DNA from 2 places in the Glaciibacter sp. 2TAF33 genome. Region 1 is predicted to be linked to the other one. Evidence: riboswitches for the same ligand, from Rfam matches in the RefSeq annotation. Region 1 holds a riboswitch; the other holds the start of a gene.
What was found. Region 1 has a riboswitch for cyclic di-GMP ahead of AB4Y94_RS05095 (putative bifunctional diguanylate cyclase/phosphodiesterase). Riboswitches for the same ligand answer to the same signal wherever they lie in the genome.
Positions count from the first base shown of each region.

Region 2: it holds a riboswitch for cyclic di-GMP, as region 1 does, so the genes downstream of both, AB4Y94_RS02095 (diguanylate cyclase domain-containing protein) here and AB4Y94_RS05095 (putative bifunctional diguanylate cyclase/phosphodiesterase) in region 1, are expected to answer to the same signal.

Region 1 covers NZ_JBFRFS010000004.1:161,249-172,218, forward strand. Annotated here, with positions in the region: gene AB4Y94_RS05045 (MFS transporter) at 1-135, shown strand, start outside; gene AB4Y94_RS05050 (NAD-dependent epimerase/dehydratase family protein) at 142-726, shown strand; gene AB4Y94_RS05055 (SDR family oxidoreductase) at 1,598-2,335, shown strand; gene AB4Y94_RS05060 (dihydrofolate reductase family protein) at 2,388-3,014, opposite strand; gene AB4Y94_RS05065 (alpha/beta fold hydrolase) at 3,179-4,003, shown strand; gene AB4Y94_RS05070 (hypothetical protein) at 4,041-4,244, opposite strand; gene AB4Y94_RS05075 (DUF1801 domain-containing protein) at 4,437-4,931, opposite strand; gene AB4Y94_RS05080 (DUF6518 family protein) at 5,034-5,273, shown strand; gene AB4Y94_RS05085 (hypothetical protein) at 5,682-6,413, opposite strand; gene AB4Y94_RS05090 (AraC family transcriptional regulator) at 6,914-7,897, shown strand; cyclic di-GMP riboswitch class I at 8,173-8,247, shown strand; gene AB4Y94_RS05095 (putative bifunctional diguanylate cyclase/phosphodiesterase) at 8,266-10,542, shown strand.
Region 2 covers NZ_JBFRFS010000002.1:88,529-99,498, reverse strand. Annotated here, with positions in the region: gene AB4Y94_RS02095 (diguanylate cyclase domain-containing protein) at 82-1,503, opposite strand; cyclic di-GMP riboswitch class I at 1,635-1,709, opposite strand; gene AB4Y94_RS02090 (class I SAM-dependent methyltransferase) at 2,357-2,959, shown strand; gene AB4Y94_RS02085 (RNA-binding S4 domain-containing protein) at 3,100-3,327, shown strand; gene AB4Y94_RS02080 (histidine phosphatase family protein) at 3,447-4,103, opposite strand; gene mobF (MobF family relaxase) at 4,159-6,861, opposite strand; gene AB4Y94_RS02070 (hypothetical protein) at 7,419-7,637, opposite strand; gene AB4Y94_RS02065 (DEAD/DEAH box helicase) at 7,724-10,768, opposite strand; gene AB4Y94_RS02060 (DUF5677 domain-containing protein) at 10,913-10,970, shown strand, end outside.

The DNA of each region.
Region 1 (10,970 bases):
CTCGGCGAGATCCCCGCAGTGGTTTGCTACACCGCGCTCACCCTCCTCTTAGCCCTTACTAGCCTCATAGCCCAGACGCGTCTCCACCGTCGCGCCCAAGCGTCGCGCCATCACTCACAAGAAGAAAGCAGGTAAATCATCATGTCCAGAATCTTCCTCGCCGGAGCGTCAGGAGTCATCGGTCAACGCCTCATCCCACTGCTAGTCGGTGGAGGTCATTCCGTCGGTGGCATGACAAGGTCGGCAGGCAAAGCCGACGCGCTCGCCCGACTCGGCGCCCTGCCGATCGTAGTCGACGTCTTTGACCGCGACGCGCTCATCGCGGAAGTCAGGAAATTCAAACCCGACATCATCTTGAACCAACTCACGGACCTCCCAGACGACGTCAAAAAGATCGATGATCACGCTGAGCTCAACGCGCGCATCCGCACCGAGGGCAATCAGAACATCATTGACGCAGCCCGTGCGTCAGGGACCGCAAAAATACTCGTTCAGACCGTGGCTTGGGAACTCCCGGAGGGTCCGGATGCGCGTGCTGTCAAGCAATTGGAAGCCTCCGTCCTTGCCGAGGGCGGCGTAGTGCTGAGCTACGGCCAGTTCTATGGACCCGGCACATATCACCACGACCAGATCCCCCCACACCCGCACGTTCACATCGACCGCGCCGCCGAGCGCACTGTCGACTTCCTCAATGCCCCCACCGGGGTCATCGTCATCACCGACTAGCGGCGACCCGCACTGCGTCGCTAACGCTTGAACGAATAGGACGCTAAGGCGACGCAAAACCTGGCCCCTGTGGGACACCGCCAGGGCGCCCAATACAAAGACGACCGCCCCCAAGAGCGATGGGCCGCTCGCCGTCGGATCGAATTTCCGACTCCTCACATCCGTCCAGTACGCCCGCTCCAGAGGCCAGCCCCTTAAGGCCGATCACTTGGGATCCGAGGCGCAACCCCCAGCCGCTCAGTGATCGAGTGAGGCGCCAGGCGCAGTCATTCTGCCTGATGCCGCTCTCCGCGCACGACCGGGAGCATTTGAGCCGGTACTTGTGGGCGGTCGCGAGGTGCTCGTTCCCGTACGCGCGCGGCGACTCCCCCGCCCGGGGCGGGGTTTGGTGTGGCCGAAAAAGAGGGGTTCTTGTCCGATGCCGCACGGTGCTGCGCACAGTGGATGGGGGATCATCGAATGAGCGAAACCACTGCTGCTGAAGGAGCCTCGTATGACCAGTGACATCGCCGGGCGCGTCTGAGCAGCTGTCAGCGGAGATCGTTCTAGTGGCGGCAGGCGTTGAACATAACGTGGTCCGTATCTGCCACCACGACCTTTCGCCAGTCGAACGTGCCGAAGTCACGCAGCACCATCCGCGACTCGACTTCAACCGTCAGAGCCTCGACGCATTCAACGAGGGTAAGCTCCGCCGGCCGGAGACCACCCTAAGGAGCGTCGATGCAGATGTGCTGCGGCACTTCGACCCGGTTTCTGACGGACTGACATCGCGGACACCGTCCGGGACTCTTCGCCACCCAGTAGCGAGCCGGCCAACTGCCGAACGCCCACGACCCAAACCAAGCCAAGCCAAGCCAAGAAAGGCATCACCATGAATGACTCCACTACCCGCGTAGCCCTGGTAACAGGCGCAACCGGCGGCATCGGCCGCGCCACAGCCGAGCGCCTCGCGGCCGACGGCATGGCCGTCGGCGTGCACTACTCCGGCAACTCCGCGCGCGCCGCCGAGGTCGCCGCGGCAATCACCGCCGCCGGCGGACGTGCTATCTCAGTCTCCGGCGACGTGGCAGATGAAACCGCGATGAGCGCAGTGTTTGACGACATCGAGCAGGCGTTTGGCGGCATCGACGTCGTAGTGAACACCGCCGGCATCATGCTCCTCGCGCCGCTTGCCGAGCTGAACCTCGACGACCTCGATCGCATGCACCGCACCAACATCCGGGGCACCTTCGTCGTTTGCCAACAGGCGGCCCGCCGCGTGCGGGCAGGTGGCGCGATCATCAACTTCTCCACCTCCGTGACGCGCCTGTCGTTCCCGAACTACAGCGGATACGTGGCCACCAAGGCCGCAGTCGAGGCCATCACCCCGGTGCTGGCCAGGGAGCTTCGCGGCCGGGACATCACCGTCAACGCCGTCGCCCCTGGCCCGACCGCGACGCCACTGTTCCTCGACGGCAAAGACCAAGCCACCATCGACCAGCTCGCCAAGGCTGCGCCGCTCGAACGCCTCGGCACCCCCGAGGACATGGCGGAAACGGTCTCCTTCCTTGCCGGCCCGGCCCGCTGGGTCAACGGGCAGGTCATCTTCTCGAACGGCGGGATCGCGTAACCCGCGGCCGTCCACGAACGGTTCCGCCCCTTACACAAGGCGCCGCGCACAGTCATCGCGGAGGTTCGACGGTCCTCCGGTAGGTGTTGATCACCACTCCCGAGGCGAGAGCGCGCGTTTCGACCAGCGCGAGCCGGGAGGGCGTAAACCCTTCGGAAAACAGTTTCTTGCCGGTGCCGAGCACAATCGGGTACACGATGAGCCGGTACTCGTCGACCAGGTCGTGCTCGGCGAGCGTCCTGATCAGCACCGTACTCCCCCACACCCGGATCTCACCGCCCTGCTCGTCCCTCAGCCGTGCGACTTCAGCCGGCACGTCGGGCCCGAGCAGGTGGGAGTTCTTCCAGCCGAGCTCGGTGAGCGTGCGCGATGCGACGTATTTGGGAACACGGTTGTAGCGCCTGGTGAACTCTCCCATCACGCCTTCGGCATTCTCGTCCCACACGCCCCACGCGCGGGCCCAAATGTCGTAAGTCTTGCGGCCGAGCAGCAGCGCCTCGGTGCGGCTCTCCCACTCCTCGATGATCGGGCCGCCCTCATCCAACCGGTCATGCGCGGCGTCGTAGTCGATCGCCCAGCCGCCGAGATCGAACCCGCCCTCGCGATCCTCTTCAGCCCCACCGCCACCCTGAACGACTCCGTCGAGTGTGATGAATTCCTGCACCACGATCCTGCCCATGTCTGCACCCTTCGGTCTGGCTGCTAGCAAATTAGTGCACCGTGCCGCCCCGTGCAAAGAGGTCAGAAGAGGACTGGCCTTTCCGGGAAAGCTGTGGATTCGGTCGCAGCCGAAGCGTACTTTGGGGTGTGAGTCGGGGGTCAATCGATCACAAGGGAGAAATCGTGGGCACCATAGCGACGTCAGACGGCACGGAAATCTTCTACAAGGACTGGGGCTCTGGGCAGCCCATGGTGTTCAGCCACGGCTGGCCGCTCTCGGCCGACGACTGGGACAACCAAATGCTGTTCTTCCTCGATCAGGGATATCGCGTCATCGCGCACGACCGGCGCGGACACGGCCGGTCGACGCAGACTGGCGACGGACACGACATGGACCATTACGCGGCCGATCTGGCCGCCCTGACCGAGCAGCTCGACCTTCACGACGCCATCCACGTCGGTCACTCCACCGGCGGCGGCGAAGTCGTCCACTACATCGGCCAGTACGGCGAAGACCGGGTCTCTCGCGCCGCGATCATCAGTGCTGTACCACCGCTGATGGTGCAGACGGATGCGAATCCCGGTGGCCTCCCGAAGAGCGTCTTCGACGACCTGATGGCCCAGCTCGCCGCGAACCGATCGGAGTTCTATCGTGCTCTTCCGAGCGGGCCGTTCTATGGATACAACCGGCCCGGTGTGGAAGCGTCGGAGGCGATCATCGAGAACTGGTGGCGACAGGGAATGATGGGCGGCGCGAAGGCCCACTACGACGGGATCGTCGCGTTCTCGCAGACCGACTTCACCGAGGACCTCAAGAAGATCACGGTGCCGGTCCTCGTCATGCACAGCGAGGACGACCAGATCGTCCCCTACGCGGATGCCGGGCCGCTCTCTGCGAAGCTCCTGCAGAACGGCACGCTCAAGACCTACAAGGACTTCCCGCACGGCATGCCGACGACGCAGGCCGACACGATCAACGCCGACCTCCTCGCCTGGATCTCGAGCTGACGCCGACTGCGGCCGAACCCGCACCCGCGACTGCGGATTACTGTGCGCCGCGACTACGCCGGGCGATGGCGATCGCCACCAACACGAGACCGACCAGTAGGACGATCGGACCGATGGTGGCCCACATGGACGAACCGCTCATCACCGACCCGCGCAGGACGTTGAACCCCTGCAAAGTCCACACGAGACCAGCGCAACTCAGGATCACGCCTGGAACGAGGAAGGGCCAGATACGCTTCACGGGGCAACACTATCTCAGCTGTCGCCGACGCTGGCTGCTTCTCGGTAAGCCGTTCTTCTAGGGCGCCTTAGCCAGTTGAACCCCGCGTCATCGATTTCGTCGTTGGACACCAAGTCGGGCCAACTATAGACGCAGGAGAGATTTGGCGATGCGAAGCATCTGGCCGGATGGAGAGATTTGGCTGCGATGTATTCAGCGCTTCTTGCCGCCGACACCCGGCACGGACGCGACCTGTTCCATCCACGCCGCGATCTGGCGTTGGTCAAGGTCGTCCACCGACTCGAGCTCCACACCCCGTGTCGCCTTGCCCATCCCCACCGGCGTCACCGGCGGTACCGGCTCGAGCGCCGCGCCATTGATAAACATGAGCTTCACATGGCCGGCGAAGCCGCCGCAGCTGAAGCACCACCCGTCGCCGACGCCGTAGTACGCCATGCCCCACTTCACAGAGCGCTGGAGGTCGGGCAGCGTCGTGGCCGCCAGCGCATCGACCGCTTCGGCGACGCCCCGCTGCGGCTGCGGCAGGCTGGCGATGTACGCGAAGACCGGCTTGTCGCCGACCGCGGCTTTCGCGGGGCTGGCGCGGCCAGTCATGGCTTCCGGCGGGGTCCAGGCGGCGGCGGCTTGTGCCGCGGTGCCCGTGGCCGGTTTCTGGACGTCGCTCTTGCCGTTCTCCTGGCTGTCCATGGCGAGATCCTATTCCTCACGCTTCGTGCGTGCGAGCTTGCTACAGCCAGATGCTGCGCCCCAGCAACACCTGGACGCCCTCGTGAGATACGGTGTGGCAGCGTGGCAAGCCCTAACGGTCACCCCGCTGGCGTCATCCTGATCGGTGACGGCCTCTTTGGACCAACGGTCATCGCCGGCTCGACGAGCCCGGTGTACTGGTGGATCATCACCGGGCTGGGCGTGGGCTTCGCCACACTCCACCTGTGGCGAACGCGAGCATCGCCGGGTGTCATCGCCCTGTGCATGGCCAACATCGTGCGCGGCTCCGGGGCATTCTGGGCCGCCTGCTCGGCGCTGTGACGCTGTGACATCTCCGGCTGCCAGACCGCCTCGGCGACCGGTCCGCCGATACCCATTGTGTTCGTCATTCCCCTTCGCGTGGTGCATTCTCGCGCGTCGACGGCGCCCGGGTCGCCTCGAGCCCGGACGGCACATCGCTCTGATGTGTGGTGGTCTTGCCGCGGCGATTTCGGAGGCGGCCGAGCACATGCGTTGACTTGACGTGCTCGACCGGGGCCGCGGTCGGAGGTGCGGGCGGGCGGGCGGGTTGGTTGTTCACGATCACAATCCAGTCGCAGCGCCCGCATGACCGTAAATAGCGGTGCACCGCTAGCCCGACTCCGAAGTGCGGGTTTGGAATGAGGCGGGTCCGAGATCCGCATTTTGGGCAAACTGGCTCCGGCTTCGCGGCGCGGAGTCGCCTCGGGTTCATGCGGCGGCCTGTCCGGTGAGCTGCACGCTGCGCGGGAGTTCACTTCGATGCGGTTTGGAAGGCGGTTGCACTGTTCCCTTGTTCAGCGAGTCGGCGACGTGTGTACCGATGCGGCGGCCCCACTTCGCATAGGTGCGGGATGTGAGAGATGAAACGGTATCCAACGGAATCATTGTCGTGTTTGATTGTGCGCAGATTCGACTGGTCTCGACGTTGAGGGTTCGCGCGTGCCCGCCAGTAACCACGCGCGCGAGGGGTGAGAGCCGTTTGGCCAGGTGCAGGCTGGCGGCGCTCGTCACGAACAGGGATGCATCCGCAGATTCCAAGGCGCGCACCAAACAGACCATGTTGCGCCGCCAACTACGCCGAGCTGTGAGGCAAGAAGCATCCGTGGTGGCGAGCATGAGCACGATTGAGTCGTAGCCGTCGACGTCCATGTCGCCAATGCGTTTGAGGGTCGAGCGAGCCGACGCACCCGGTTGTGCCGCGACAGTCACCACTACGCCGCGCTCGAGGAATTCGAAGAGATGTCTGGCCAAATGCCCAGCCACACCGAGCTGGTGGGTCCGCACGCCGAAACCCGCTGCGGGGCCGTCACCAATTATGAGGATGTGGGCGGGGTCAGTTCCGGCAATCGTGATCTCGGATGGCCCGGTCGGGTAAAGCCAGTCGCGCCGGTCCTGCGTTTCGGCTTTGAACCACGCCCAAAACAGCGGACCCAGGACCATACGCCGACATTGCCGCAACGGTCGCGAGACTGACTGGTACAGCCGACGATTGGGCGCGCGCATAAGTGCTCTACAACTTTCAGAGGATGAGGGAGCGCATCGATGCGCGACGGAAATGTATGCCGTTCGGAACCACGGCTGCGTCCTCGGGATAATTCGGTTGGAGTGCTCCAGGCGCGGTTCAGATCGGGGCAAATCGACTCCTGTGACCCACCCCGTCTAGCGAGGCGATGTGCCATCAAGGCCTGATTTGAAACGAGCGTCCTAGTCCATTGCAGTTAGGTCGCAGCGTTCGGAATGCACGGCGTCCCCCTTACCCGAAAAAAGAGGGACACCGTGCAGCCATGCAACGGGGCCCGACCGGGTCCGGAGCGTGGTCCTTCCAAGCTAACGGTCCGGAAATGCAGACGAAATCCGAAAAGCGCGGTGCACGGGATCCCAATAACGCGGAATGGAGCGGCACAACGCCTACGGAGCCTTCCCTACGCCAGAATCACAGTATGCAGTCGACGTCTCGTGAGGTGTTCAGCCGTCATCCCGTCGTCTCCTGCCGGGACCTCGACGTGGCACGCCGGACGCTGAGCGAGGTGTACCTACCGATGGACTTCCCGTCGGCATCCGCTTCGACCTCCCTCGACATGTCCCTGAATGTAATCAAGGTTGGACGCGTGACGGCGGGGTACCTGCAATTCGGGGACGCCATGCGAATTCAGACCGTGGAAGCTGCGAACTATCATGTCGACATTCCCGTCGCAGGCAAGGCGAGGATGCAAGCCGGCCCGCGTGACCCCGTGCACGGGACCCCGCAAACCGCCGCAATTTTCGCACCCGGCCTTCCCGTCGATCTCGATTGCGACGACGACTTCGCCCAGATCGCACTCATGCTCCCGAAGGCGGGACTACAGTTCGAACTGGAGAGCCTCCTGGGACACAGCCTCAAGAGGCCACTGGAATTCTCAATGGCCCTGGACCTCGCCTCTCCGCCCGGACGCACAGTGTTGCGGGCACTCCGACTAATCGACGCCGCGTCCAACCAAGATGACGGCATGCTCCAGCACCCGCTCGCCGCGCACCGTCTTGAACAAGTGTTGATTCACAGCCTGCTGCTCGCGCAACCTCACAACTACTCGGAAGTACTTCGGGCCACTCCGCCCCACGCGGGCGGACATTCGGTCTCTGAGGCAGTAGACCTGATGCGAGCGCGTCCAGCCCACGCGTGGACTACGGCGGAGCTCGCCGCCGCTTCCTCGACCAGCGTGCGCAGCCTGCAGGAGAACTTCCGCCGTTCAGTTGGCACGTCCCCGATGAGATACCTTCGCGATTTCCGGCTTGAGCAGGTGCACAAGGAACTCGTAGCCACCGAGCCCGGTGCCGCGACAGTGACCGAGGTAGCGGCGCGTTGGGGATTCGTGCATCTCGGCCGCTTCGCGGCCGCATACCGGCAACGGTTCGGCGAACGCCCATCAGACACAATTAGTCGCTGATCACCTTGCTTCGGGAGGCATCGCTCAATCCGAACGCACTCGAAGCGTTCCTCGACCTCACACGCAATCGCAATGAGGACGGAGGCCTCGACCAGCGGTCCGCGACGATCATCGCTGTGTCGGCGGCCCGCTCAATCCACGTCTCACCAGCCGTACCTAGAATTGGGGTAGAGCAAGAACTCCGGACGAGGAGTGCTCATTAGTAGCCTCAAAGAGAGTGGACATTCCCGCACCCTCCCGGAATCATCAGGGCGGTGCATTCGCCCGCACTACCTCAACGTAAATAGCAAACCCGGCGCAAGTCGGGGACGCAAAGCCACGGGACCCTTCGGGTCGGCCGGGCTGCCGAAGCGAGAGAAGTTGCACAAATGCGCGCACAAATGGCGGAACATCCTGCAGTCGATTCCGTCAACCCTGAGCAGGACAGGCTCCGGGCGCTCGAAATCGCGGCGAAACACTTGGCTCTAGGTGGCTCACTGCACGACGTGCTCGATCGTGTCATTGTTGGGGCAGCCGATGCGGTTCCCGCTCTCCGCCACGACTTGGCTATACAACTCCCCAACGGGCTGACGCATTCCCGGTCGCGAGGCGATCGTGAAGTGGCAGCGGAGGCGCTTACCCGCACGGGGCGCCACGCCCATGGCCACGACCGCGACAAGGACTTCGGAGGAAATGTTCTCGCCGCCCCAGTGGCCTCGGGAACACACAGCTACGGGACCCTGATTGCAATCGCCCCCCAAGACGCTCACTTTTCCTCGGACGACCACATCATGCTGGCGGCATATGCGCATCACGCCGCCGCCGGCATAGAAATGACCATCCTGCTGGCCGAATCACGTGAGCAGCGGGAAACGGCCGAGATGCTGTTGGAGGCCGCCCGGTCCCTTTCCGAGCAGTACACGGTTGACGACGTCGCGCAGTCTATGTCAGAGGCAGCGCTCGTGCTGTCGGGGGCTAATCGCTCGGGTGTGGCTCTCTGGGACTCAGGCACCGCACAACTCCGCTTTCATGGTGCCACTGGATGGCGGGGAGCCCTCGCGCAGAAACTCTCCGACTTTGTTCTCACCACACAGGAGAGCCCCGAACTCAGCGACATGCTGATCTGCCCCGCCCCGCTGCTCATCGACGGGCGAGGCTCAGACTGGGCCCAGTCAATGCTCGACCACTTCGAGTTGAAAGCGCTTCTAGCGATACCCATCCTCACAAACGAAGACTTCCGGGGCCTTGTCATCGCACACTGGGACGGCAACCCTCCGCGCTCGCTCGATCACGCGGCTGTCCAACGATTGTCGGGCTTGGCTGGCCTCGCGTCGGTAGCCCTCCACAATGCGCAGCTGATGGAAGAAGCGCGCTGGAAGGCACTGCGCGACCCGCTCACCGGTCTCGCTAACCGGACCCTGTTCGAAGAGGAACTTCAGAGGGCGTTGGGGAAGGCATCCGGAGCTGGTCACTCCGTCGGAGTGCTTCTTTGCGACATCAACCGTTTCAAGCGTTTCAACGAGAGTCTGGGGCACGGGGCCGGCGATGAAGTCCTTCGCCAGGTCGCGACGCGGCTGGGACGTTGCGTTGACGGCGGGGACATCGTGGCCCGTATCAATGGGGACCAATTTGCCGTACTGGCGTTATGCCCCGACGCCGTCGACCGTGCAGCCATGATCATTGCCGAAATACGCCAGTCGTTCGCAGAACCCCTGCGTATCGGCAGTGAGATGTTATTCGCGGATGTGGCTATCGGTGTTGCCACAAGCACCGGACCTTCCATCGAGGAGGCCGGAGCTTTCGGGAAACCGGCCCAAAGAATGATGGAGTTGGCAGACCTTGACCTGCACCGGTCGAAGGCAACCATCACCGGCCACATTAACCCGGACCAAGCGGACACTGAACGGCTCCGGTTGGAGACTGACCTTCGCGGAGCCGCCGGCCGCGGTGAATTGCGAGTCCATTACCAACCCCAAATTGACCTGGCCAACGGCAGCATAGTTGGCGTTGAGGCCTTGGTGCGGTGGGAGCATCCGGAGCTCGGAATGATCTCCCCCGCTTCCTTCATCCCCATCGCTGAAGAGAGCGGGCTCATCCGGGAAGTCGGAACGCACGTTCTTCAGGAGGCCACGCGCACGGGCGCGAGTTGGCACAAGGCCGGCCTTCCTGTCGAAATGGCCGTCAATGTCTCGGTGGCCCAGCTCAGTGCCCCCGACTTTCTTTCGCAGGTCAAAGAAGCATTGCACCAGACGGGCTTCCCGGCCGCATCTCTGACCATCGAAATTACCGAGAGCCAGGTTGTCACCGACCACGCCGTTCTCCGCACCGTGCTACGAGAGTTGCGTGAGCTTGGCGCCGGGCTTTCGATCGACGACTTCGGAACAGGCTTCTCTTCGCTTACCCAGTTGCAACGGATGCCAGTGACCGAGGTAAAGATCGACAGAGCTTTCACGACTGAGCAGACCAGCAGTGCTGTATCCCCGTTCCTCGCGGGCATAGTGGGACTCGGCCACGGCCTCTCACTTCGCGTGATCGCGGAAGGCGTCGAGACGGAGGCGCAGTTGGCGGCTGTCCGCGCTGCGGGGTGCGACCGGGCGCAGGGTTATCTTCTCGGACGCCCCGGCGACGCAGCCACCATCCTGCGTCACTTGAAGCAAACGGCATGAGCAGCATCGGGTGATGAACCAGTCCTCACACATCGGTGCGCGCCGCTGAGCGCATACTCTGCCCTGGAGGTTGAAAGCTCTCATGGGCCGGCTCACACGTCTGCTACATCAGCCAGTATCGCAACGGTTCCGTCTGGCTCGACGCGCGGTATTGGGATCACTCATCTCCACGCGACGAGCGGGGCCGAGTGATTGTCGGGACGTGGCTCGGCGATAGCAGGGAGGGTCGGACGGACGGCTCGGCGTATAAAGCCGTGCAGGTCAGGTCAAGCAGATTGGAACCGAGCCGAGGAGCCCGGATCTAGCGCCTGCGCATCCCGCTAGCTCTCTCGCCTGCGTTTCCAGATCCCTCGACCGCTCGCGCTGGGCTTGCTCACTTCGTTGTCCTCAGCGGTCGGGGAAAGTGCAGTCGGTTGCTCTCTGACGAT
Region 2 (10,970 bases), on a different contig from region 1:
TTTCACTTTGCGGCGGTGGCAACTGACCGCACCGAACAGGGACTTACCGGAGGACGTGTTCAAGCGAGTGATCGGCTTCGCTCAGATTAGCGCCACGGATTCTTGTCTCCGATCGATATGCAGGAGTGCGGAGTGAAAGACTTCGACTTGATTCTTGCCATGCGCTTTGGCGGCATACATCGCGATGTCTGCCTGGTGCACGAGTTCCTTAAGGCCAGTTCCGGTTGTGAACGTGGTGATCCCGATGCTGGCTCCGATACCGACGTGGTGTCCGTCCAGCACATAGGGCGCCGCGAGTTCAACCACAAGGCGCTTGGCGAAGGCAACCGCGTGGAGACCCGTCGTCTCGCGCAAGAGCACGGCAAATTCATCCCCGCCCAGCCGTGCGCACAGATCTTCGGAGCGGATCCCGTCCCGGAGCCTAGAAGCCACCTCGATGAGGAGGTCGTCTCCCACACGGTGACCGAGGCCGTCGTTGATGTCCTTGAAGTCGTCCAGGTCGATGAACATCAGGTGCAGGCTATCGGGTCGGACGGACTCGTCGATGATTCCGGACAACTGCCTGGTAAATGAAGCACGATTGTCCAGCCCGGTCAGGGCGTCCATACGGGCCTGCGCCGCGAGCTCACGATAAGCCTGGCTGTTCCTCAAGGCCAACACGATCTGGGTGACCAGAGTGCGGATGGAGAGGATGGCCTCGTCCGGGATTGACTTCGGCGCGCCCACCAACAGCCAGCCATCCTCCTCGTCCGCGCTCAGATTCAGACATTTCCACATTAGGGGAGTTCCCACAGCCCTGTTCAGGGGCACCGGATCGCAAATGCGGGCGTTCCCGCCGTCCACGGCGAGTATCTCGGCCGGAAAGGTCTCCCGGAGAAACATGAAGTCTCCGGCGGCGCCGTCGACGGTCAAGTTGGACCCATCACGCCCAACTTGAATAACCCGCAGCCCCGGCGTCGCGACACAGAACTCGGTCAGCGCCTCCCACCCCACCTTGAGAATCTCGGCCTTTCCGACCGCATCGAGCAGCAACGACCCCGTCGCAGCCAGCGCCCGGTCCCGATTGACGCCCTGCTCCCTGACGCTGAGGGATTGGGTGTGCTTTCGCGCAATCAGAACTGTGAAAAACATGATCGGCACGATACCGAGAAATGACGAAAATTCTGGCTTCGACGGATCCAGGTGAAATGACCGCCACGCTATCAACAGGGCACCCAGCGATACCGCATACAGCAGGCCGCGGGCCACCGCTTGGCCGCCCGTGCCATAGAGGGAACGGAACCAGAGCGAACCGAAGACGACGAGTACGATAGCGCGAGGCTCCGGGCAGACGACGGCTAACCCTAAGATCCCGACAATATCCACCAGATCGTGCCAGATCGATACGGTGCGCCGTCGATAGCCGGAAATCCAGGACGCCGCCAACACCAGCGCCGCTCCGACGCCCAGTGCCAACAAGCCGCCGCGCGCTGTTGTCACGATTCCGGGGAGGAGAAGGCTCATCGATATTAATGCCAACCACGCGAACAGCAGTCGTGTGTCCTCGACGATTCCTCCCGGCCGGTGGGATAGGAACTTCCGACCTCGAACTACAGGAGTGCCCGCTCCAACGCCCATGTGTGCCTGATTCCTTGCCCGGTAGACCGGCTTACCCTGAGGGTCCCGTGCCTTTGCGACCCCGCCTCGCGACGAGTGTGCCTTTTTCGCTGAATCAAATAGCCCAGCCTGCCCTTTACGGTAAACGATGGCCGTGGCCACGTCCTCCAAAGAGAGGACCCCAAAGAAGGGGGTGCCCTGATCCCTGCCTGCTCCGTGGTACACCGGACCACGCCGATCGCCAATGAACGCGGCGCGAAGGGTGAGGCGCACGTGACGGGCGGTCAGGCTGCCGTGGCGGCGCCTCACGCTTCATCCTGGTGAGGGCGGTCAACCATCGAGCCCTCCACGTGTCATCTGCCTCGACGCAGCTACAAAGTGCCGCCGAGGTTGTGTCCTCTATGGGAATAGGGTTCCAGCTCGGTGCGCGAGCGGGTAAGCGGTCATGTCATCAAGCTTCAGTGGTACCTGGTCTTTCTGAGGCATCGAGGGGTCGGTGTGCCAATGGAGTCGGGGGCTTCCAGTCGCGGTGTGTTGTGCGATCGAGCGCGTTTCCTGACGACTGGACACCCCACCCTGGCGACCCACTCCAGACGCCGCTACCGAAGAAGGCGTTCACACGCCGGTTAAGACGGCTGCGACCACATCAGGCGAATGCTTCTACACCCGCGCCCGTTCAGGCTTCCTTGGGGACGATTCGTTGCGCGCACTGTCGAAGGGCCCATCGGCGTCAGACACAGCGCACGGATAGGTTGGTTGCATGTTGGCTGATGCAGTGCGACGCGCTTACGGGGAACGAGCTGGCGAGTACGCGGAAGCACTCGGATCGGTCTCTGCGATGGCGCAAGAAGATCAAAGACTAATCTGTGTCTGGGCTCGCGAGATCGGTAGCCCAACGATCGACGCGGGATGCGGCCCCGGCCACTGGACAAAGCTTCTGTACGACCACGGAGTGGCCGTCGAAGGTATTGACATGGTGAGTGAGTTCATCGTTGGCGCCTCTGTCCGATTCCCCGAGGTTCCATTCCGAGTTGCAACGCTCGAAGCACTACCAGTCGACGACGGCGCTCTCGCTGCGATCCTCTCCTGGTATTCGATCATCCACACCCCGCCCCATGATGTGCCGGCGGTCCTCAACGAGTTCGCCCGCTGCATCCGGCCTAACGGATCACTGCTTCTAGGGTTCTTCGACGGTGAGCAGGTCGAAGCGTTCGACCATGCCGTCGTCACTGCCTATTACTGGCCCACCTCGGCGATGCACCATGAACTGATCGCTGCTGGCTTCGACATAGTACAGACTCACACAAGGTCGGATCCTGGCCAGCGGTCGCATGCGGCGATCATCGCCAGCCGCCGCAATTAGCTTTCTCATAGAGGGTTCCCTGAGCGGTGCCGGTGACATGATTGTAAGTTCGACCGAACAGAAGTCGCCGTGCGCATATTGCGGGACCTGACAACCTATTTCCGCTTAGGAGCCGGCATCTCGTCGACTAAAATTCGGGGATGACAAATCGGGCTCCGATAGACGATGTCGCGATCGGTGGTGAGGCCATCCGCCTCGGACAGTTCCTAAAGTTCGCTGGACTCCTCGACTCCGGTGGAGACGTGAAAGAGGCCATCATCGACGGCCTTGTGGCCGTGAACGGTGAAGTTGATCGCCGACGCGGAAGGCAACTGGAGCCCGGCGACATCGTCAGCTTCGATGGACGCAGGGTTCGCGTCTGCACGTGACGGTACCGGCGCGGTCGGCGACAGGGTCCATCAAGCGAGGATCCGGTGCTTCGCGGTGGAGATCCTTCAGATGCGTCGACGCGCTCGCCGGTCGCCGGTCGCGATGTCCCGCGTAGGAATCAGGACTCTGATGGCACCAGGGGTAGCTCGAGTCCGTAGTTCCAAGACAGGATGGCCGGCTGCTCGCGGTAGAAGCTCAGCACCGACACTGATCCCGCATCCAGGGTTATTTGAGCACCGAATCGCGGGGCCATTCGCAGGTACACGGCTGTCAGGATGCGCAAGAAGTGGCCGTGTGCCACCAAGGCGACATCTCCGTTCGCCATCGCAGGCAGTACTCGCGTGAGAACGCGTGACGCGCGCGCAGCGACTTCTTCCACCGTCTCACCTGGGGTCAGCCCACGAATGACGCCGTGGGTGAACGCGCTCCAGTTGTAGCCGAGCTCGCTGCGGATGTCGCGCGTTGTGCGTCCCTCGTATCCGCCGTAGTCCCATTCGACGAGGAGCGGGTCGACCTCAGCATGGATCCCAGCGAGTTCAGCAGTCCGTCGCGCGCGCTGCAGCGGCGAGGTCAGGACGAGCGAGAACTCGTAGCCGACGAGCAGCTTGCCGGCACCGCGGGCAAGATCCTCTCCTCGCGCAGTGAGCGGAACGTCTGTGAGTCCCGTGTGCTTGCCACTCTTTGACCACTCCGTCTCCCCATGGCGAAGGAGAATCAGCTTCCCCGATGGGTTATCTGGCGCTGGGTGATCGGGCAGCGGGTCGTTGGTGAGCACATCTCAACAGTAGTGTCGGGTCCGCTCGCGGTCTCTCTCCGACGCAGACTGCAAGTTATCGGTTCAGGCCGCCTTCCGGCGCGGTCCGGGGCGTGGTGTCCCGAGTGAAGCTGGACCAGTGCGGCAGACGTACTTCGCGACGTCGCTTGCCTATTTCGGGCGAGAGGCCGCGCACGGACTCTCGCGCAGCGGCTGTCGCGTTCGCGAGTCCGCGATCGGCGCGATCGCGTTTAAGCGCGAGTATGAACTGCTCTCGTGCATTGTCGAGGCCGGACGCCACGAGGTGCAGACGATTCGAGTTCCTGCCGCGGGTCATGCCCACATAGACGCCAGCCGCATCCATGGCGTCGTCGAGGATTGTGTCGGACTCGCCCACCGTGGCGCCCTGCATTCCGTATGCGGTCGACGCATACGCCAGATGGGTGTGCTCGGCGACGTACTCCGTCGGTAGTCGCACGGTCCGATGCCTCCGACCCGCGGCGTGTTCCTTTACCCACACCGCGCCGTCGTCGCCCACGCTCTGCACGGTCCAGGTTTGACGGTTCGCCACGGGCAGTGCGGAGTCATTCTGCCGGGTCTGGATCACATCCCCCCGTCCGATGCTGAGACCGTCGCGACCGGTCGCAGTGCGGCGGTCGTCAACGTGGCCGACGCGGAGCCTCTCCTCGCGGATGCGCCCGTTCAGTTCGCGCGCTTCGTCGTTCGTCGCCACGGCGATGGCGTCTCCGTCGTGCCACTCACGCGCGAGCGCCTCGTGCAGGGCATCCGTGCTCTCATGCAGGACGACGAGCCCGAGTGCGTGTAGGCGGTCGAACACCGATGCGGGAAACTCCCCGCGTCGCATCTGCGCGGCGAGTGCCGCGTACGTGGGGTCGATGAAGCGGTGCACGCTAGTCAAGATGTGCACGCGGGGAAGGAGTTGCGCGGCAATGTCGAGCACGCCGCCGCGCCCGATCGCGGCCAGCTGTGCGCGGTCGCCGACCAGGGCGACGGCGGCACCGTGCTCGTCCGCGACGGTGAGGAGCGCGAGCGCTGTGTCCTGGTCGAGCATGCCCGCTTCATCGACCACGATCCGCTCGCCGCGCATGAGCCGCGCGGCCGCGGCGGGACCAGGGTAGCGGGCGCCGGTCTCGGGATCAGTCTCTCCAACGGTGAGCCGGGACCAGACGCCATCGCGATTCCAGCGCCAGCCGTGGTCGTGCACGAGCTTCGCGACACTGTCGGTTGCAACGCCGAGTTCCTGATGCGCAACGTCGGCCGCCTTCTTCGTCGGCGTGACCACCCGGGTTGAGCGGCCGTGTGCAGCGGCGGCCTCGATCGCGGCGGCGAGCATAGTCGTCTTGCCCGCGCCGGCGGCGCCTTCCACGACGACGAGCGGATCGCTTGATGCGACAGCGGCGGCTGCCCGCGCCTGCGCTGGGTCGAGCCGGTGGCGGCGCGCGACGTGCATCAGGTTCGGTGCGCGGCCACGGCCCGAATCAGCTGCCCGTCCTGTGAGCAGGTCGCGCAGTTGGGTTTCGGAGGCGATGACGTGCAGGTTTGTGAGGTGCGCGACGTGCTCGAGATGCGCGCTCTCGGGCGGCAGGACCGACAGGCAATCCTCTGCGGCCAGCTGTGTCGTGACCATGACGAGATTGCGTAACCGTTCGGGATCGGCGCGAAGGCCGGCCTCCGTGATGATGCGCGTGACGTGCTCCTGGATTTCGTGCACTGTCCAGGTCGAGGCTGCAGCTGCGCAGCGGTCGAGGGCGCGCGATGCGACATCCCGAACACTCACGTCATCGAGCGATACCGACGTGTGCACCGGTGCTCGCGCGACATCGGAGCGGTAGCCGGCGTCCTCGAGCTCGGCTCGCCATGCGGCCTCGTCGCCGAGCCTGGTCGGCCGCTTGTGCGGCCGCTCGTGATCCCACGCCATGGCGATCAGCCGCGACATCGCAGTTGGGCCAGGCTCTTGGCCGGGATGCGCCGTGCGCCACTCCTTCTCGAAGTGCGCCAGGTTGCGCGCCACCTGCTCAGCTCTCTTGCTCATCACGGCGTTGAAGGGTTGCAGCTCCGCGACTTCGGCGGTCACGGGGTCGAGGGTCAGGCCGTGGGCGTCGAGGACGGTCGCGAGTTGCGGATGCGCGGCGATTACGGCCGTGCCGAGCGAACGGATCGCGCCCTGCTGCCGGAACAGCGCAGCGGTGTCGAGGCCGCGCCATGCGTCGGCTGCCCACACGCGGGTCCCGATCTGGAAGTGCATGTGCCGGTGCGGGTCTCCGGCCCGGGAGGTTTTGTGCGAGACGGTGAGAGTCTCTAACTGGTCCACAAGCACCACTCGCTGCTTTCCGCGCGGGCCAACGCGGGTGACGGAGTGCTGGCCGAGCCAGGCGCGGATCGCGGCGACCGCGTCGCGTTGTGCGGCGTCGAGCGCGTCGGATACCTCCGGGTGCAGGACCGCAGCGATCGAAAGTGACTTCGGCGCGTTCACGACAATCTCGGCGAAGCGCGGCGATCCTTGCCGGCCGTCTCCCGGTACCCGCGGCTTGCCCATCGACTCGGCGGTGAGCGGGTTGATCCAGTCGACCCACTGCGCGTACTCGTCTGGGGTGAGCGCGCCTTCGCCGATCACGTCGCCATCGCCGTCAATGACGGAGAACTCGGCGAGGGCGGTCCCGCCTTCGAGGTAGTACTCGTCGGCGCGCGACCGATCCGACTCGAGGTAACGGCGCGCGTCTGCCCCGGACCCCCGGAACAGGATGACGCCGCCCTTCATTGCAAACCTCCGAGGTGGCTCAGGTTCTTGCAACTACCTACGGTAGCATACGTCCATTCAGATTGGCCAGACATTGGCGAAGTGAGGATGGGTGCCGGGCGGAGCATCGCTGGCAGGAGCACTTCGGACGGTAGGCCACTCGTACGGGTCAGCAACGGACGCGAGTCGCGCGACTGGTTCGTTGATAGATCTGCTACGGGCACGCTGTCGGACGGGCGTCAGTCGCCTAAGCGCACTAACAGTTGGGCATGTCCCGTGTCGATGTACAACTCATCCGGGAATACAAATGCCCCTGTCCGTTCTGGTCGGGGTAGTCCGGGACACACCGACCTGGGCAAAATTCAGACCACATCATCTGCGGGTGACGTAGCGGCCTCGTTCCCTTGAGACACCGAAGGTGTGCTCTTGCGAAATGAACTCGTGGTCGCGCTCTTCGCCGCGTAGCTGGTGGTGGCCGGTGGGTCGGACGCACCGGACGTTCGCGATGCGGCTCCATCCGCCGCCGCGGGTGCTGACGATCATGTCGGCATGGAAGCTACAACGCTCAGCATCGGCGGTCATGCGCGGACCTCGAATCGGCCGACATTTCGGTTGAACTTCGCTTGGGAGTCCTTCCACCACACGGGATAGCCGAGAACGCTTGTCACGTGCTGGGCGGTGACTGCGAATGTCGAAGAGATGTGATCGGCAGCTGCGTGGCACTGTTGGCTCGCGTGGCGCTTGCGCCCATAGATCACGTCGACGAATGCTTTGCACTGTTCGGACTCTTCGCTCATGGTGTGAACCTACCTGCACCCACCGACACCCCTTTCGATCGGGCGTCTGTCGTCCGTGGCTGGTTCGCACGCCCGTGAACTGATCCTTACGCGCTGCAGAAGACCTCTAGCTTCGACATAGCAGTGTCGGCCACGTACGCATCAACGCTTGCAAGCAGTTCCAACTGGTTGATCGATACGGCGGCTGCGCTGAGTCCAGGCTGCACCATGGTGATCAGCACGCTGAGGCGCAGATTGATCGATCTCTCGAAGATGCCCTGTAGGTCGTCGATGCCGCCCCGAACAAATCCGGTGCGATCAGTTTTCGCCCTTGTTCGTTCTCGTCGAATCAGTCGCGCAAACATCGCATCAGGGCTACGGCGCAAGGCGGCTGATCGCTGAGCCTGACCCGCGAGCTCATACAGGTCGGTGACTCGCGCCCCCGGGCGGTCGTTGCTTGAATACTTGCAATGCACTAGACGTACAAGCAATACGCCGTCAGCTTCTCGGAGTGCGACCACGTCCGCAACTTCGCCGGATCCGTCATCATCTATCAAGATGTCCCAATCCTCGCCTAGGAGGTGTTCGACCATCCTGCCTTGTACCGTTCGAGGGTCGCGGTTTGCGCCCCACGATTCCCGTCGGATGTTGATTCCAGTCCAGTCAATCACCGTAAGGCGGTCACGCGAGAAGGGTTCGAGGGCACGATTGGGGCGAAGCAATAGTCCAGGTGGCTCAACGATCGAATCAGCCGCTAGCAACACGCGAAGCCCGTGCCGGCTCGCCAGCTGCGAGAACGGTATAAGTGACCGAGTGCGTTGAATCATTGCGTCCCGGCTCGAGTCCTGCGGTTCCACTCGAAGTCCGGCCTTGGTGAGAACGAGATCGTAGTCAACGCGCCACTCATCACAAACGATCGCGAATGGGAGCCTGGTGGAGTTGGGCTGGCCGCGCAATTCGATACTCAACTCATGGAACGGAATGGAACTGGACCCCACCTTGAGTTCCGAGTCTTCTAGTTGATCTGCGAGGGCAGAGGGCAGTTCAAGGGCCAGAGCGTGGATAGCGGGCCAGCCATTCAACTCCTCGGGCCGGATGAACCCGGCCATGATCTTGTCGACACTGATGGTCGGATCGACAATCTTTGGGCCGACGACATCGCACCAGTCCGTCCATTGCTTTAGTCCGTCGGCGGTGCGATGGCTCCAGACTCTGCCCTTCAGCGAGCCAGCAACTGAGTACCGACCGCCGTCGAGGAATCCAGTGCCAGCAATGTGAGTCTGAGTCTTCGTCTGGCTTTGTGAGAGGGGCAGGGCCTCGGTGACATCGCTTCCAACGTAGCTCGTGTAACGGCGGCTTCGATTTCGAGCGTCGAGAAGACCTACGTTGGTCGGCGTGAGACGTTGCACTCCGTCAAACACTCGATAGATCACTTCGCCTGATAAGGGCAGAGCGTCAGTATCGCCGCTTACAGCCCTCGCAAGTTCCTCATGGAGCGAATCGTTGTTGGAACTGTTGATATACAGGAGACCACGGGTCGCATCCCAATAGATGACGTAGAGATCGTACGCCACCGTTACGGCATCGGCGACGGATCCCCACCTTGGCGAATCCTTCGTTCGGGTGACGAACCATGCGACTCCGTCTCTTGTATTGGTTGGAATCGGATAGGTTACGAGATCGCTTCTTCCGATCACACTTGTAAGCGACTCGGGATGCCACGCAATAGCTTTGGGTTTGAATACCACTGTGCTCATCGCCGGCGTCAGCGAGTGAATGGAAACCTCGTCGGGAAGGGAGCTGAACGCTTTCATGAACTCATCGATCTCGACTTGCTCGTCGACCGCCGCAGCGCTGAGGTCCTCGATGATCTGGTCCCAGTCGGCGTCCTCGGCGTAGAGCCGACGGAGAGCCTCGTCTTGGCGGACTTCCGTTCGGGCGGACACCACCGTGGCTGATCCGAGGCTATGTACGCCGCCACGCGCAAACCTGCCCACGAACTGCAAGGTGATGCCAAGGCTCCGGTGCGGATCATGAAGCGCCGCCACCTTGAGTTGCGGGAGATCAAAGCCTTCACCAAACATGTCCACGCAGACGAGAATTCTGGAGGTACGCTCGCGAAGCCTCGCGATTCGGATGGCTTGTTCGCTTTTGTTGATTCCGCTGTGCACGAGAACCGGCGATAGGTCCGGAGCGATCTTCGCATAGAGGGCGTGTACCTCTTCCGCCCGAGACACTGAACGCACCCTGGCCATCAGCAAGTGGTCACGTCCCGCTTCGATGTCTGATCGTAGATAGCCGATCGCTGCCTCTGCGACTTCCTCATCCGGATGCAGCAGGCTCAGAACCGACTTGTACCGGATCTTGGAGAAGTAACCTTCCCGTTGTGCCTCGCGCAACGGAAAGACGTACACGAGGGTGCCGCCCAAATGCTGACCGTCACGACGATGCGGCGTCGCAGTGAACTGAACGACGGGTTTCGGTGCGAACTCATCTCGGAGCTGCTGCCAAGTCTTCGCCGCAACATGATGCGCTTCATCGATGAAGAGGTGAGAAAAGAGCGAAAGGAAATGCGTCCGGATCTCTGGTTCAGTGTGACTCAGCGCTTGGGGGGTGGCCACAACTACGTTGCAACTGCCGGCGAGATGCTCGGCATCCTGGTTGTGCTCAAGGGCCCCGTTCAGTTTACCCACTACAGGAAAAAGGCTCGTTTCTGGCACGAGTTGGAGGTGTTGAAGAACCCCGAGTTCCTCGAACTTGAGGGCGAGCTGGTCCCGCAGTGCGTCAGATGGCACCAACACGAGCAGTCGATCGATTCGCTGTGCCACGAGTGCAGTCACCATGGTGTCGGTCTTGCCCGTGCCTGTCGGCATGACAACAGTGGCCGGGAGTTTCGGATCGGTTGTCCAATAGCCGAGAAGGGAGTGAATTGCACCAGCCTGTGGTCGGCGCAGGCCTGCCTTGCCCTCGTACTCTTCACGAATCACGAACTGCTCAGGCCAGGACTTGACGACATCCGCAGGATCGGTTGGAGTATTGGAAGCGAGAAGTGCCCTATTGGCGGGCTGGAATTGTCGAGCCGTCCATTTCGCTCCCTTCAGTTCCAGTGAATACGAATGGGCTTCCCCGGTTGAACTTTCGTTCGATTTCATCGTGCCTCCAGCGCCAAACGTATGGTGGACGATGCCATTCGCGCATCATCTGGGAGGCGCGGCGGGTCGACTGCCTCATCTTCCGTTCTATGCGCTTGTCGTGAACCGGCCTTCTGTCGATGGGTGTGGACCTACGATCAGGGCATGGCTGACACGGGAATCGATGAGGCGTCTCAATTGGAGTGGCTCTTCCGTGCCGAGC